Linked DNA regions of Sphaerisporangium krabiense. The protein of the gene in region 1 binds, or shares a complex with, the protein of each later gene. Links are inferred from orthologs where the notes say so. Each region holds a gene or a part of one and is shown in the gene's direction. Other genes may lie near its edges.

Region 1 (7,551 bases):
GTCCGCATGCCCCGCCAGGGCGGCATCGAGGCCACCAGAGCGATCAAGGCCTCGGTGCCGAGCGCGCGGATCATCATGCTGACCGTGAGCGACGAGGAGGAGGACCTCTTCGAGGCGATCAAGGCGGGGGCCACGGGCTACCTGCTGAAGGACGTCCAGATCGACGAGGTCCCCGACGCCGTGCGCGGCGTCCACGAAGGGCAGTCCCTGATCAACCCGGCGATGGCGGCCAAGCTGATCAGCGAGTTCGCCAACATGAGCCGCAAGGAGGCCGAACGTCCTCCGCAGCTTCCCGTCCCCCGGCTGACCGACCGGGAGATGGAGGTCCTGCGCCTGGTCGCCAAGGGCATGAACAACCGTGAGATCGCCAAGGAGCTGTTCATCTCCGAGAACACGGTGAAGAACCACGTCCGCAACATCCTGGAGAAGCTGCAGCTCCACTCCCGCATGGAGGCCGTGGTCTACGCCGTGCGCGAGCGCCTGCTGGAGATCACCTGACCTTCCGCGCGGGCGTGGCGGTGTGACACCTGCGTAGTGGGTTTGTCGGTGGCAGGCTCTACCATCGACGCATGCCCAGTGGTCTCCCCGTTCCCGTGGCCGAACTGTCCGCCGACGACGCCCGGCGCGCCATCCTGCGCGCCCAGGGCTTCCTCGGCGCCGAGTCCCGCAGGGGCGGGGTGGCGGCCGTGCTGCGCCGCCTGGCCGCCGTCCAGCTCGACACCATCTCCGTGCTCGCCCGCTCGCACGAGCTGGTGGCGTACGCGCGGCTCGGGGCGGTCGGCCGGGCCAAGGTCGAGCGGGCCTACTGGCACGAGCCCGCCCTGGCCTTCGAGTACTGGTGCCACGCGGCGTGCATCCTGCCCATCGACCACTGGCCGCTGTACGCGTTCCGCCGCCAGGCCTACCGCGAGCGGCGCTTCCGTTGGCACGAGGTGCCGCCCACCATCGACAAGGTGCTCGCCCAGGTCCGCGACGAGGGCCCGCTGACCACCACCGAGCTGGGCGGCGCCAAGAACGGCGGCCCCTGGTGGGACTGGTCCGACGTCAAGATCGCGGTGGAGTACCTGCTGGACATCGGTGAGGTCGTCTGCACCCGCCGCGTCGGCTGGCGCCGGGTCTACGACGTCGCCGAGCGGGTCGTGCCGCCGTCCCTGCTCGAGGAGACGCTCACCGACGAGGAGTGCGTCACGCGGCTGGCCCGCGTCGCCGGGGCCGCGCTGGGCGTGGCGACCCGCGCCGACCTGATCGACTTCCTGCGGCTCAGGGGCCGGCACGCCGCGATGCTCGACACGGCCCTGGCCGACGGCTCGGCGGGGCTGGTCCCGGTCAGGGTGGCCGGCTGGGAGGCGGCGCGGGGCGGGGCCGTCTCGTGGGCCGACCCGGCGGCGCTGGAGTCCGCCCCGCGGGGCCGCCACCGCACCACCCCGCTGTCCCCGTTCGACTCGCTGGTGTGGGACCGTCCCCGCACCGAGCGGGTGTTCGGCTTCACCCACCGCCTGGAGGCGTACGTCCCGAAGGACAAGCGGGTGCACGGCTACTTCACGATGCCGGTGCTCGCCGGGGGCCGCCTGATCGGCCGGGTCGACCCCGCGCGCGAGGGCGGGACGTTCGTGGCCCGCCAGGTCGGCTTCGAGCCGGGTCCGGGCGGGCGGGTGCGGGCCGACGCGGCCGAGGCCATGGCCGAGGCCCTGCGGGAGGCGGCCACCTGGGTGGGGTGCGACGACATCCGCGTGGAGCGCGTGGTGCCCGCCGAGGCCGCCCTGCCCCTCCGGTCGGCGCTGCGCGCCGGTTCCCTCTGACGTCCGGGCCCGCCGGCCAGGGCGGGCCCGGTCCGGGCGGCTAGCGGTGCTCGAAGGGGGAGTGGTGCTCCTGGACGGCGATCTCGCGCGGGGCGTCCTCGATGACGTCGGAGAAGATGTCGAAGATCAGGGCGAGGATGCCGCCGACCACGACGACGCCCGCGCCGATCCAGAACAGGAACCAGCTGGGTCCCATGCACAGCGCCACCCCGCCGATCGTGAACCCAAGAAGCATCACGGTGACGGCCAGCCAGGAGGTCGGACGCCCCGCGTGGGACTGCCCGCCGTGTGCCTGCGCCGGTGCGCTCTCGGCCATCATGACTCCTTGATCTCGCTTCGGTATCGCGTGTGCCGGGAGGGGTGTGCCGCGGGGCAAAGATTCCCTCCCCTTAACGTCGCACGATATACAACGTGCCCGCCGGTCGTCGCAGGCCGTACCGGTGTAACCGGGATGAACGTCCCCGGCGTGGGGAAAGCCGGGAACTCTCCGGGCCCCGACAGCGTCTTTGACGGTGGCTGTGTGCGGTGGTGAAACCGCCTACCATGGTTACGGGGAACTCTGTTATGTCCTCATGTCCCGGCCGCCGGGCCGCGGTACAGACCTGCGAGGAGCTTTACACAAAGTGCCAGCCATCTTCGACAAGATCCTTCGCGCCGGTGAGGGCAAGGTTCTGCGCAAGCTGAAGCGGATCTCCGAGCAGGTCAACTCCATCGAGGCCGACTTCAAGAACATGACGGACGCGGAGCTGCGCGCGACCACCGAGGAGTACAAGCAGCGCCACGCCGACGGCGAGTCCCTCGACGATCTGCTCCCCGAGGCGTTCGCCACCGTCCGCGAGGCCGCGAGCCGGGTGCTCGGCCAGCGCCACTTCGACGTCCAGATCATGGGCGGCGCCGCGCTGCACCTCGGCAACATCTCCGAGATGCGCACCGGTGAGGGCAAGACCCTCACCTGTACGCTCCCCGCGTACCTCAACGCCATCTCCGGCAAGGGCGTCCACGTCATCACCGTCAACGACTACCTCGCCAAGCGCGACGCCGACACGATGGGCCGTATCCACCGCTTCCTCGGCCTTGAGGTCGGCGTCATCCTGGCGAACATGCCGTCGGACGAGCGCCGCCGCCAGTACGCGGCCGACATCACCTACGGCACCAACAACGAGTTCGGCTTCGACTACCTGCGCGACAACATGGCCTGGTCGCTGGAGGAGTGCGTGCAGCGCGGCCACAACTTCGGGATCGTCGACGAGGTCGACTCCATCCTGATCGACGAGGCCCGCACGCCGCTCATCATCTCCGGCCCCGGCGAGCAGTCCGGCAAGTGGTACCAGGAGTTCGCCAAGATCGTGCCCCGCCTCCGCAGGGGCGTCGAGGGCAAGGACGGCGAGGAGAGCACCGGCGACTACGTCGTCGACGAGAAGAAGCGCACGGTCGGCGTGCTGGAGGCCGCGGTCGAGAAGGTCGAGGACTGGCTCGGCATCGACAACCTCTACAAGCCCGAGCACACCCACCTGGTCGGCTTCCTCAACAACGCCATCAAGGCCAAAGAGCTCTACAAGCGCGACAAGGACTACATCGTCGTCGACGGCGAGGTCCTCATCGTCGACGAGTTCACCGGCCGCGTCCTGCACGGCCGCCGCTACAACGAGGGCATGCACCAGGCCATCGAGGCCAAAGAGGGCGTGAAGGTCAAGGACGAGAACCAGACCCTCGCCACCATCACCCTGCAGAACTACTTCCGCCTCTACACCAAGCTCGCCGGCATGACCGGCACGGCGGCCACCGAGGCGAACGAGTTCCACCAGACCTACAAGCTCGGCGTGATCCCCATCCCGACGAACCGGCCCATGATCCGCAGGGACCAGGCCGACGTCGTCTACAAGACCGAGGACGCCAAGTTCGTCGCGTGCGTCAACGACATCAAGGAGCGCTACGAGAAGGGCCAGCCGGTGCTGGTCGGCACCACCTCGGTCGAGAAGTCCGAGAAGCTCTCCAAGATGCTCAAGCGCCTCGGCGTGCCGCACGAGGTCCTGAACGCCAAGAACCACGCGCGTGAGGCGGCGATCATCGCCGAGGCGGGCCGCAAGCACGCCGTCACGGTCGCCACCAACATGGCCGGTCGAGGCACCGACATCATGCTCGGCGGCAACTCCGAGTTCCGCGCCGACCTCGAGCTCCAGCAGCGCGGCCTGTCGCCGTCCGAGACCCCGGAAGAGTACGAGAAGGCCTGGCCGGAGGCTCTGGAGAAGGCCCGCGACGCGGTCAAGACCGAGCACGAGGAGGTCGTCGGCCTCGGCGGCCTGTACGTCCTCGGCACCGAGCGCCACGAGTCCCGCCGCATCGACAACCAGCTCCGCGGCCGGTCGGGCCGTCAGGGCGACCCCGGCGAGTCCCGGTTCTACCTCTCCCTCGAGGACGACCTGATGCGGCTGTTCAACGCAGCCCGCGTCGAGATGATCATGACGCGGCTGAACATCCCCGAGGACGTCCCGATCGAGTCGGGCATCGTCACCAAGGCCATCGCCACGGCTCAGCACCAGGTCGAGCAGCAGAACTTCGAGATCCGCAAGAACGTCCTCAAGTACGACGAGGTCATGAACCGCCAGCGCAAGGTGATCTACGCCGAGCGCCACCGCGTGCTGGAGGGCGCCGACCTGCACGAGCAGGTCCGCACCTTCGTCGCCGACGTCGTCGAGGCGTACGTCCAGGCCGAGACCTCCGAGGGCTTCGCCGAGGAGTGGAACCTCGACAAGCTGTGGAAGGCGTTCCAGCAGCTCTACCCGATCTCCGGCACCGCCGACGAGCTCATCGAGCGCGAGGCCGGCGGCGAGCGCGAGAGCCTCACGCCGCAGATGCTGAGCAACTGGGTCAAGGCCGACGCGCTGGCGGCCTACGACCGCCGCGAGCAGGAGCTGGGCTCCGAGACCATGCGTGAGCTGGAGCGCCGGGTCATCCTGTCGGTGCTCGACCGCAAGTGGCGCGAGCACCTCTACGAGATGGACTACCTGCAGGAAGGCATCGCGCTGCGGGCCTACGCCCAGCGGGACCCGCTGATCGAGTACCAGCGCGAGGGCTTCGACATGTTCACCGCGATGCTGGAGGGCATCAAGGAGGAGTCCGTCGGGTACCTGTTCAACCTCGAGGTCGAGGTGCAGGACAACCCGATCGTCGAGGAGGTGCCGCAGGACGCCGGCGTCAGCGAGGCCGAGGCCATCATCTCCAAGGCCCTGCGCCGCCCGCAGCGCCCCACGGAGATGATCTACACCGCGCCGGGCGAGAGCGGCGAGGTCGAGCAGACCCGGGTGCGCACCACGGCCGCCGAGCGCGCCGCCTACGGAAACGTCGAGCGCAACGCCCCCTGCCCCTGCGGCTCGGGCAAGAAGTACAAGCGCTGCCACGGCGACCCCAAGAACGCCTCCGCCTGAGCACGTCCCCCGGCCGCGCGCCGGGGAGGAGCGCCGACCGGCCCCGCGACCTTCCGCAGGTCGCGGGGCCGCGGCGTTTCAGGCCGTCTCGAACTCCGTGCACAGCCACTGCGTGCCCCGGCGCTCCACGCGCAGCGCCAGCACGCGGCTGCGCTCGCCGCAGTGCACCAGCAGGCACGCCTCGACCACGCCGTCCCGCGGCCGGTGGACGTGCGGCGCGCCGGCCAGCGGAGGCCGTCGCGTCTCGATCATGCGGCCGGCGCGCACCAGCTCGGCGTAGGCGCGCTCGGTCAGATGACCGGCCACGCCGGCGGGCGGGCGGCGTCCGGCGAGGACCTCGGCCAGGGCCTGCCCGAGCGCGCGCAACCCCCGCTCGCCGGGCGGGGCGCCGTCCGCGCGGCGGGCCCGCCGCATGGCCCCAGGATCGTCCCTGCGGCGCTCGCGCGGGGCGGCGCGGGCCCGGACATGGGCGAGGTCATGGGCGGGGTCGTGGGCGCGCGGCCGGGGGCCGTGTGCCGGCGCGGCGGGCCCGCGCGGGACCGTGCGGCGCTCCTCGTCGTACGGCGGGTCGGCCGGCGGGACCGCGCCCAGATGGGGGAGAGGCATGGGTCGGGAGGACGGGGGCATCGCGGGAGGCTCCGGTTGTCGTCGGCGGTCGGGACGCCACTTAGGAGACCTCGGGACGCGGGGTTGATACCGGCCGTCAGGGGCCGTTTCTGGACGCGGGCGCGGCAGGTTCCCCGGCGTCGGGGTCGGGTTCCGGCTCGCGGCCCGGGGTGAGGATGTCCAGGCGTTTGATCAGGAAGCTGAACACCGTGTAGTACACGACCGCGTAGATGAGGCCGAGCACCATGATCTGCCAGAACTTGTCGGTGTTGGACTTGGTGGCGTTGAGCGCCGCGTCGATGACCCCGGCGGAGAAGCTGAAGCCCAGGTGGCCGTCCATGGCGGCCACCAGCGCCAGCGAGACCCCGGTCAGTAGGGCGTGGATGACGAACAGCAGCGGCGCGACGAAGATGAACGCGAACTCGATCGGCTCGGTGATGCCGGTCACGAACGCCACCAGCGCCGCCGAGATCATGATGCCGCCCACGGCGCGGCGCCGGTGCGGCGGCGCGGCGCGCCAGATGGCGATGGCGGCGGCGGGCAGGCCGAACATGATGACGGGGAAGAACCCGGCCATGAACTCGCCGGAGCCGGGGTTGCCCTGCAGGTAGCAGGTGAGATCGCCGGCGAACTGCCGGCCGCCGACCACGCAGTCGGGCACCTGGAACCACACCATCGAGTTCAGGAAGTGGTGCAGGCCGAACGGGATCAGCAGGCGGTTGGCGACGCCGTAGACGCCGGCGCCCACGGTGGAGTGGTCGCCGATCCAGCCGCCGAAGGCGGTCATCCACTCGCCGACGGGCTGCCACACGACGCCGAACACCACGCCGATCACCAGCGCGGCGAAGGCCGTGACGATGGGGACGAACCGGCGCCCGCCGAAGAACGCCAGCCAGGTGGGCAGCTTGATGCGGTGGTAGCGCTGGTAGAGCACGGCGGCGACCAGGCCGATGACGATGCCGCCGAGCACGCCGGTGGGGTTGCCCGCGGCCAGGTTGATCACCTGGGCGGGCCTGCCCTCGGCGTCCAGGATCGTCTGGGCGACGCGGTCGTGGACGGCGTAGCCGGAGGCGTCGAAGAACAGGAGCTTGGAGACCCGGTCGAACACCAGGTAGCCGATCAGCGCCGCCAGGCCGGTCGAGCCGTCGGAGCGCCGCGCGTACCCGATGGCCACGCCGATCGCGAAGAGCAGGGGGACGTTGTCGAAGAGCGCGGTGCCCGCGCCGCCGACCACCTCGGCGATCTTGTCGAGCGCCGCGTTGTGGGTGCGGCCGAGGAGGTCGTCCTGGCCGAGCCGGCGCAGGAGCGCCGCCGCGGGGAGGGCCGCGATCGGCAGCATGAGCGAGCGGCCGATGCGCGACAGGATCGACATGAAGCCGGTTCTCGGGGACGGGGGCGCGGGGAGGCCCGCTTCGGCCGAGGCGGAGCTCATCGGCTTTCCTCCAGGTCGGGGAAGGGAGGACTCAGCTGCGCCGTGTCGGGATCTCCAGCACCGTGCGGAGCTGGTACCGGTCGGCGCGGTAGGTCGACACCCCGAACTCGACACAGACGCCGCCCGAGAACGACCGGCGCTGGAGCAGCAGCACGGCCCCGCCTCTCGGCATCTTGAGCAGGTCGGCGTCGCCCGGGTCGGCGATGCCCCCGTCGATGGTCAGTTCTCCGGCGTCCAGCACGACCCCGTGCCGCGTCTCCAGGAGCGCGTAGAGGGATCGGCCGGACAG
Region 2 (5,620 bases), 370 kb from region 1 along the record:
GGACCCCGACCGGGTCGACCGCCAGCGGGGCATGGACATCACGGTCGTGACCACCGCCACGAACGACGAACAAGGCCGGGCGCTGCTGAAGCTCCTCGGCTTCCCCTTCAAGGAGGCCTGAGCATGGCCAAGAAGTCCCTGATCGCCAAGGCCGAGCGCAAGCCGAAGTTCGGCGTCCGCGCGTACACTCGTTGTTCGCGCTGCGGCCGTCCCCGTGCGGTCTACCGCAAGTTCGGCCTGTGCCGCGTGTGCTTCCGCGAGATGGCGCACCGGGGCGAGCTGCCCGGCATCACCAAGTCCAGCTGGTAGCCCGCGTGCGGGCCCTCGCGACGAGGGCCCGCGCCCTGCCGGCCGTACATCCAAGTCATATCAACCGGGCGCCGAGTCAGGCGCCCACGACCACACCGTAGGTCCCGGTCGGGAAACCGCGGTGAGGAGGGCCACCGGCCATGACGATGACCGACCCGATCGCAGACATGCTGACGCGTCTGCGTAACGCGAACTCGGCATACCACGACACCGTGAGCATGCCGTACTCGAAGATCAAGGCGCACATCGCCGAGATCCTCCAGCAGGAGGGTTACATCCAGGCCTGGACCGTCGAAGACGCCAAGGTCGGAAAGAACCTCGTGGTGGAGCTCAAGTTCGGGCCCACGCGTGAACGGTCAATCGCGGGCCTGCGCCGGGTGTCGAAGCCCGGCCTGCGGGTCTATGCAAAGAAGGACAACCTGCCCAGGGTCTTGGGCGGTCTCGGTGTCGCGATCATCTCGACGTCCGGGGGCCTCATGACCGACAAGCAGGCCGGCAAGCGTGGTGTGGGCGGGGAAGTCCTCGCCTACGTCTGGTAACGAGGGGAGGAATCACAGCATGTCGCGAATCGGACGGCTGCCCATCCCCGTACCGAGTGGCGTGGACATCGCCATCGACGGCCGGGATGTCACGGTCAAGGGCCCGAAGGGCACGCTTTCACACAAGGTCGCGGAGCCGATCGACGTCGAGCGCGGGGACGACGGCACCATCACCGTCACCCGCCCCAACGACGAGAACAAGGTGCGCGCCCTGCACGGGCTGTCCCGGACGCTGATCTCCAACATGGTGGACGGCGTCACCAAGGGGTACAGCAAGACGCTGGAGATCGTCGGCGTCGGTTACCGCGTCCAGGCCAAGGGCCCGACGCAGCTGGAGTTCTCGCTGGGCTTCAGCCACCCGGTGATCGTGGACGCCCCCGACGGCGTCACCTTCCGCGTCGAGCGGCCGACCCTGTTCCACGTGGACGGCATCGACAAGCAGAAGGTCGGCGAGGTCGCCGCGAACATCCGCAAGCTGCGCAAGCCCGACCCCTACAAGGGCAAGGGTGTGCGGTACCAGGGCGAAGTCATCCGCCGCAAGGTCGGAAAGGCTGGTAAGTAGTCATGGCCTTCACCAAGGTTGCCAAGCACACGGCCGCCCGCGCGCTGTCGCGCTCGCGCCGTCACCGCCGCGTCCGCAAGAAGGTCGTCGGCTCGCCGGCCCGCCCGCGCCTGGTCATCAATCGTTCCGCGCGTCACATCTTCGTGCAGATCGTGGACGACACCGCGGGCCACACGCTGGCCAGCGCCTCCACCTTGGACGCCTCGCTGCGCACGGCCGAGGGCACCAAGACCGACAAGGCGAAGAAGGTCGGCGAGCTCGTCGCTCAGCGGGCCAAGGCCGCCGGGATCACCGCGGTCGTGTTCGACCGTGGTGGCAACCGCTACGCGGGCCGCATCGCGGCCCTGGCGGACAGCGCCCGTGAAGGCGGGCTGGAGTTCTGATGTCTCCGGCCCGCATCGCAATCAAGAGCAACGAAAAGAGGAACCACTGATGGCTGCAGCTCCGCGTCGCGGCGCCGGCGGCGGTGGTGAGCGGCGTGACCGTCGCGACGATCGCCGCGGTGGTGCTGCCGAGAAGGGCGTCTCGTACATCGAGCGCGTTGTGAAGATCAACCGAGTCGCCAAGGTCGTCAAGGGCGGCCGGCGGTTCAGCTTCACCGCCCTGGTCGTCGTCGGCGACGGCAACGGCCTGGTCGGCGTCGGCTACGGCAAGGCCAAGGAGGTGCCCGCGGCGATCGCCAAGGGCGTCGAGGAGGCCAAGAAGCACTTCTTCAAGGTGCCGCGCATCCAGGGCACCATCCCGCACACGGTGCAGGGTGAGGACGCCGCCGGCGTCGTCCTGCTGCGCCCGGCCTCGCCTGGTACCGGTGTCATCGCCGGCGGCCCGGTGCGCGCCGTCCTCGAGTGCGCGGGGATCCACGACGTGCTGTCCAAGTCGCTCGGCTCGGACAACCCGATCAACATCGTCCACGCCACCGTGGCGGCCCTGAAGGACCTCAGCAGGCCCGAGGAGATCGCCGCCCGCCGTGGGCTCCCGATCGAGCACGTCGCGCCCGTACGGATGCTCAAGGCTCGCGCCGAGGGCATCGCCGAGGCGGCCGCGGCGGCGAAGGCGGTGAGCTAGCGATGGCTCGTCTGAAGATCACCCAGGTCCGATCGAAGATCGGCGGCAAGCAGAACCAGCGTGACTCTCTGCGCTCGCTGGGCCTGAAGCGAATCGGCGACGTCGTCGTCAAGGAGGACCGCCCGGAGATCCGGGGCATGGTCGCCGTGGTGACGCACCTCGTCGAGGTGGAAGAGGTCGACTAGTCATGGCTAACGCTGAGAACTCCGGCGGCGGCGCGCCGCTGCGCATCCACCACCTGCGTCCGGCCCCCGGCGCCAACAAGGCCAAGGTCCGCAAGGGCCGCGGCGAGGCGTCCAAGGGCAAGACCTCCGGTCGTGGCACCAAGGGCACCAAGTCCCGTACCACGGTCCCCTTCGGTTTCGAGGGTGGCCAGATTCCGCTCCAGCGGCGCCTGCCCAAGCGGAAGGGCTTCTCCAACGCCCTGTTCAAGACGACCTACCAGGTCGTCAACCTGGACAGGCTCGGCGAGCTCTTCCCCGAGGGCGGCGAGGTCGGCGTCGAGACGCTGGTCGAGCGTGGCGCGGTCCGCAAGAACCAGCCGGTCAAGATCCTGGGAACCGGTGAGATCTCGGTGGCGTTGAACGTGCGAGCGCATGCGTTCTCCGCCTCCGCGAAGGAAAAGATCGCCGCAGCTGGTGGCTCTGTCACCGAGCTGTAGGAGGCAGGCAATACGAGGCGCGGGGGCTCAGAGGAGAGCCGCCGCGCCCGTAGTGCGTTAGAGTGCGCTGGACAAACGGTGTCCAGGGCTCGTTGATCAGAGATGTGCCGATGGATCACTTCCAGACCTTCGCTGGCCGATACCGCCTAACAGGCGCGCAGGAGGGACCGTGCTGACCGCGATTAGCCGGGCGTTCCGTACGCCCGACCTGCGCAATAAGCTGCTCTTCACGCTGGGGATCATCGTGTTGTTCCGGCTGGGTTCGGTGCTGCCGACCCCAGGCGTCAACACGATCAACGTCCAGCAGTGTCTGAAAGAGGCGCAGGCCGGAGACGCCGCCAACATCTATGGCATGGTGCAGCTTTTCAGCGGCGGTGCGCTGCTGAAGCTGTCGGTGTTCGCGCTGGGCATCATGCCCTACATCACCGCGAGCATCATCCTCCAGCTGCTCACCGTGGTCATTCCACGTCTTGAGGCGCTGAAGAAGGAAGGCCAGGCGGGCACCGCCAAGATCACGCAGTACACGCGTTATCTCACCATCGGTCTTGCGATCCTGCAGTCGACCGCCTTCGTCGCGCTGGCGCGCACCGGGCAGCTCTTCCCGAACTGTCGCCAGCCCATTTTGATCAACAACGACGTGTTCACCATCATCACGATGGTGGTCGTCATGACCGCGGGCACCTCCGTGATCATGTGGCTGGGCGAGCTCATCACCGACCGCGGGGTCGGCAACGGCATGTCCATCCTGATCTTCACGCAGGTCATCGCGGTCTTCCCGTCCGAGCTCATGAACATCTTCCGTCAGAACGCCTTCACCTTCGCCGTGGTGATGGTGGTCGGTGTGTTCATGATCGCCGCGGTCGTCTTCGTCGAGCAGGCCCAGCGTCGCATCCCGGTGCAGTACGCCAAGCGCATGGTGGGCCGCCGCATGTACGGCGGCACCTCGACCTACATCCCGCTCAAGGTGAACCAGGCCGGCATCATCCCGGTCATCTTCGCCTCCTCGCTGCTCTACCTCCCGCAGCTCGTGGTGTCGCTGTTCGGCAACAGCGCGGAGCCGAACGTCGTCGTCCAGTGGCTCGCGCAGAACTTCGTCCGCGGTGACCACCCGGTGTACATGATCACGTTCTTCGTGCTGATCATCTTCTTCACCTACTTCTACGTGTCCATTACCTTCAACCCCGTTGAAGTGGCGGACAACATGAAGAAGTACGGTGGTTTCATCCCGGGCATCCGCCCGGGACGGCCGACCGCTGAGTACCTCAACTACGTGCTCACGCGGCTTACCGCTCCCGGTTCGTTGTATCTGGGCCTGATCTCCATGGTGCCGATCATCGCGCTGGCGGTGGCAGGGGCGAGCCAGAACTTCCCGTTCGGAGGCACGAGCATTCTGATCATGGTTGGTGTTGGGCTGGACACCGTGAAGCAGATCGAGAGCCAGCTACAGCAGCGGAACTACGAGGGCTTCCTCAAGTAGTGCGCGTCGTCCTGGTCGGGCCCCCCGGAGCGGGTAAGGGGACGCAGGCCCAGTTCATCGCATCGAACCTGTCCATCCCGAAGATCTCGACAGGGGACATCTTCCGTGCCAACGTCTCGGGCGGCACGGAACTCGGCAAGCTTGCCAAGGAATACATGGACCGCGGCGATCTCGTGCCCGACGAGGTCACCATCGCCATGGTCCGCGACCGCCTCTCGGAGCCGGACGCGCAGGAGGGCTTCCTGCTGGACGGCTTCCCGCGCAACGTGCCGCAGGCCCAGATCCTCAACAAGATGCTGGCCGAGTTCGGCACCTCGCTCGACCTCGTCCTGGAACTGGTCGTGGACGACGAGGAGGTCGTGCGGCGCCTCGCCGGACGGCGCACCTGCCGCTCCTGCGGCAAGGTGTGGCACGTCGTGTTCGACCCCCCCGCCACCGAGGGGGTCTGCGACGCGTGCGGTGGAGACCTGTTCCAGCGCGACGACGACCGTGAGGAGACCATCCGCCACCGGTTGGAGGTCTACCAGGACCAGACGGCGCCGCTGATCAGGTTCTACGCCGACGAGGGCATCCTCCGCGGCGTGGACGCCACCGGTCCGGTAGAGGAGATCACGCAGCGGGCGATGGCGGAGCTGCGCCGCTTCGCCGAATAACGCATCAAGGGTCGTAGTTCCCCGAATCCCGCGATTTCCGCCAACGCCACTTCTGGGGTCATTCTCCAGGGGTGGCGTTCGGCGTGTTGGGGGACAATCGGGGGAATCGGGCTGCCGCGCCGTCCGTTGATTCACCCCAGGGGGTGCCAGTAAGTGTTCAAGAAGAACAAGCACGGGATCCAGGTCAAGACGCCGGAGCAGGTCGACAAGATGCGGGCCGCCGGCCTGGTCGTCGGGCGGACGCTCCAGTTGCTGCGCGAGTCCGTGCGCCCGGGCGTCACGCCGCTCGACCTGGACGCGATCGCCGAGAAGGCCATCCGCGACGAGGGCGCGATCCCGTCCTTCAAGGGGTAC

What was found. The genes of interacting proteins can lie anywhere in the genome.
Region 2: the proteins of secA (region 1) and secY are in contact, whole or in part, in a crystal structure (PDB 3DIN), measured with the Thermotoga maritima proteins. The link is inferred for Sphaerisporangium krabiense from one-to-one orthologs. Residues at the interface, in WP_004082002.1 of Thermotoga maritima: Glu261, Ala262, Arg263, Lys300, Ala301, Arg302, Thr303, Ile304, Ile305, Leu323, Tyr324, Asp325, Pro326, Val329, Ser330, Tyr333, Ile336, Lys340, Phe345, Val349, Glu363, Phe364, Tyr374, Ser375, Gly376, Gly377, Glu393, Ile395, Thr482, Ser483; in WP_004081795.1 of Thermotoga maritima: Glu108, Gly109, Glu110, Glu111, Ala236, Glu237, Arg238, Arg239, Ile240, Thr241, Ile242, Gln243, Tyr244, Ala245, Arg246, Arg247, Val248, Thr249, Gly250, Arg251, Arg252, Val253, Tyr254, Gly256, Ala257, Ser258, Thr259, Tyr260, Leu261, Pro262.

Annotation. Positions count from the first base shown.
Region 1 is NZ_JACHBR010000001.1:370,301-377,851, reverse strand. Bases 2,072-5,424 are described here. They hold secA (preprotein translocase subunit SecA), read left to right. Parts: upstream 2,072-2,422; coding sequence 2,423-5,224; downstream 5,225-5,424. Other genes in these bases: BJ981_RS01620 (Rv3235 family protein), read right to left, coding at 5,303-5,424; BJ981_RS01630 (HGxxPAAW family protein), read right to left, coding at 2,072-2,115. In the rest of the region: BJ981_RS01640 (response regulator), read left to right, coding at 1-498; BJ981_RS01635 (winged helix-turn-helix domain-containing protein), read left to right, coding at 570-1,799; more of BJ981_RS01630, read right to left, coding at 1,840-2,071; more of BJ981_RS01620, read right to left, coding at 5,425-5,830; BJ981_RS01615 (PTS transporter subunit EIIC), read right to left, coding at 5,928-7,262; BJ981_RS01610 (GntR family transcriptional regulator), read right to left, coding at 7,294-7,551. UniProt on the Escherichia coli protein: Required for protein export, interacts with the SecYEG preprotein conducting channel.
Region 2 is NZ_JACHBR010000001.1:738,939-744,558, reverse strand. The notes cover bases 2,660-5,459. They hold secY (preprotein translocase subunit SecY), read left to right. Parts: upstream 2,660-3,305; coding sequence 3,306-4,613; downstream 4,614-5,459. Other genes in these bases: map (type I methionyl aminopeptidase), read left to right, coding at 5,420-5,459; BJ981_RS03090 (adenylate kinase), read left to right, coding at 4,613-5,266; rplO (50S ribosomal protein L15), read left to right, coding at 2,663-3,136; rpmD (50S ribosomal protein L30), read left to right, coding at 2,660-2,660. Also shown: rplE (50S ribosomal protein L5), read left to right, coding at 1-121; BJ981_RS03130 (type Z 30S ribosomal protein S14), read left to right, coding at 124-309; rpsH (30S ribosomal protein S8), read left to right, coding at 450-848; rplF (50S ribosomal protein L6), read left to right, coding at 868-1,410; rplR (50S ribosomal protein L18), read left to right, coding at 1,413-1,793; rpsE (30S ribosomal protein S5), read left to right, coding at 1,843-2,475; more of rpmD, read left to right, coding at 2,478-2,659; more of map, read left to right, coding at 5,460-5,620. UniProt on the Escherichia coli protein: The central subunit of the protein translocation channel SecYEG. Consists of two halves formed by TMs 1-5 and 6-10.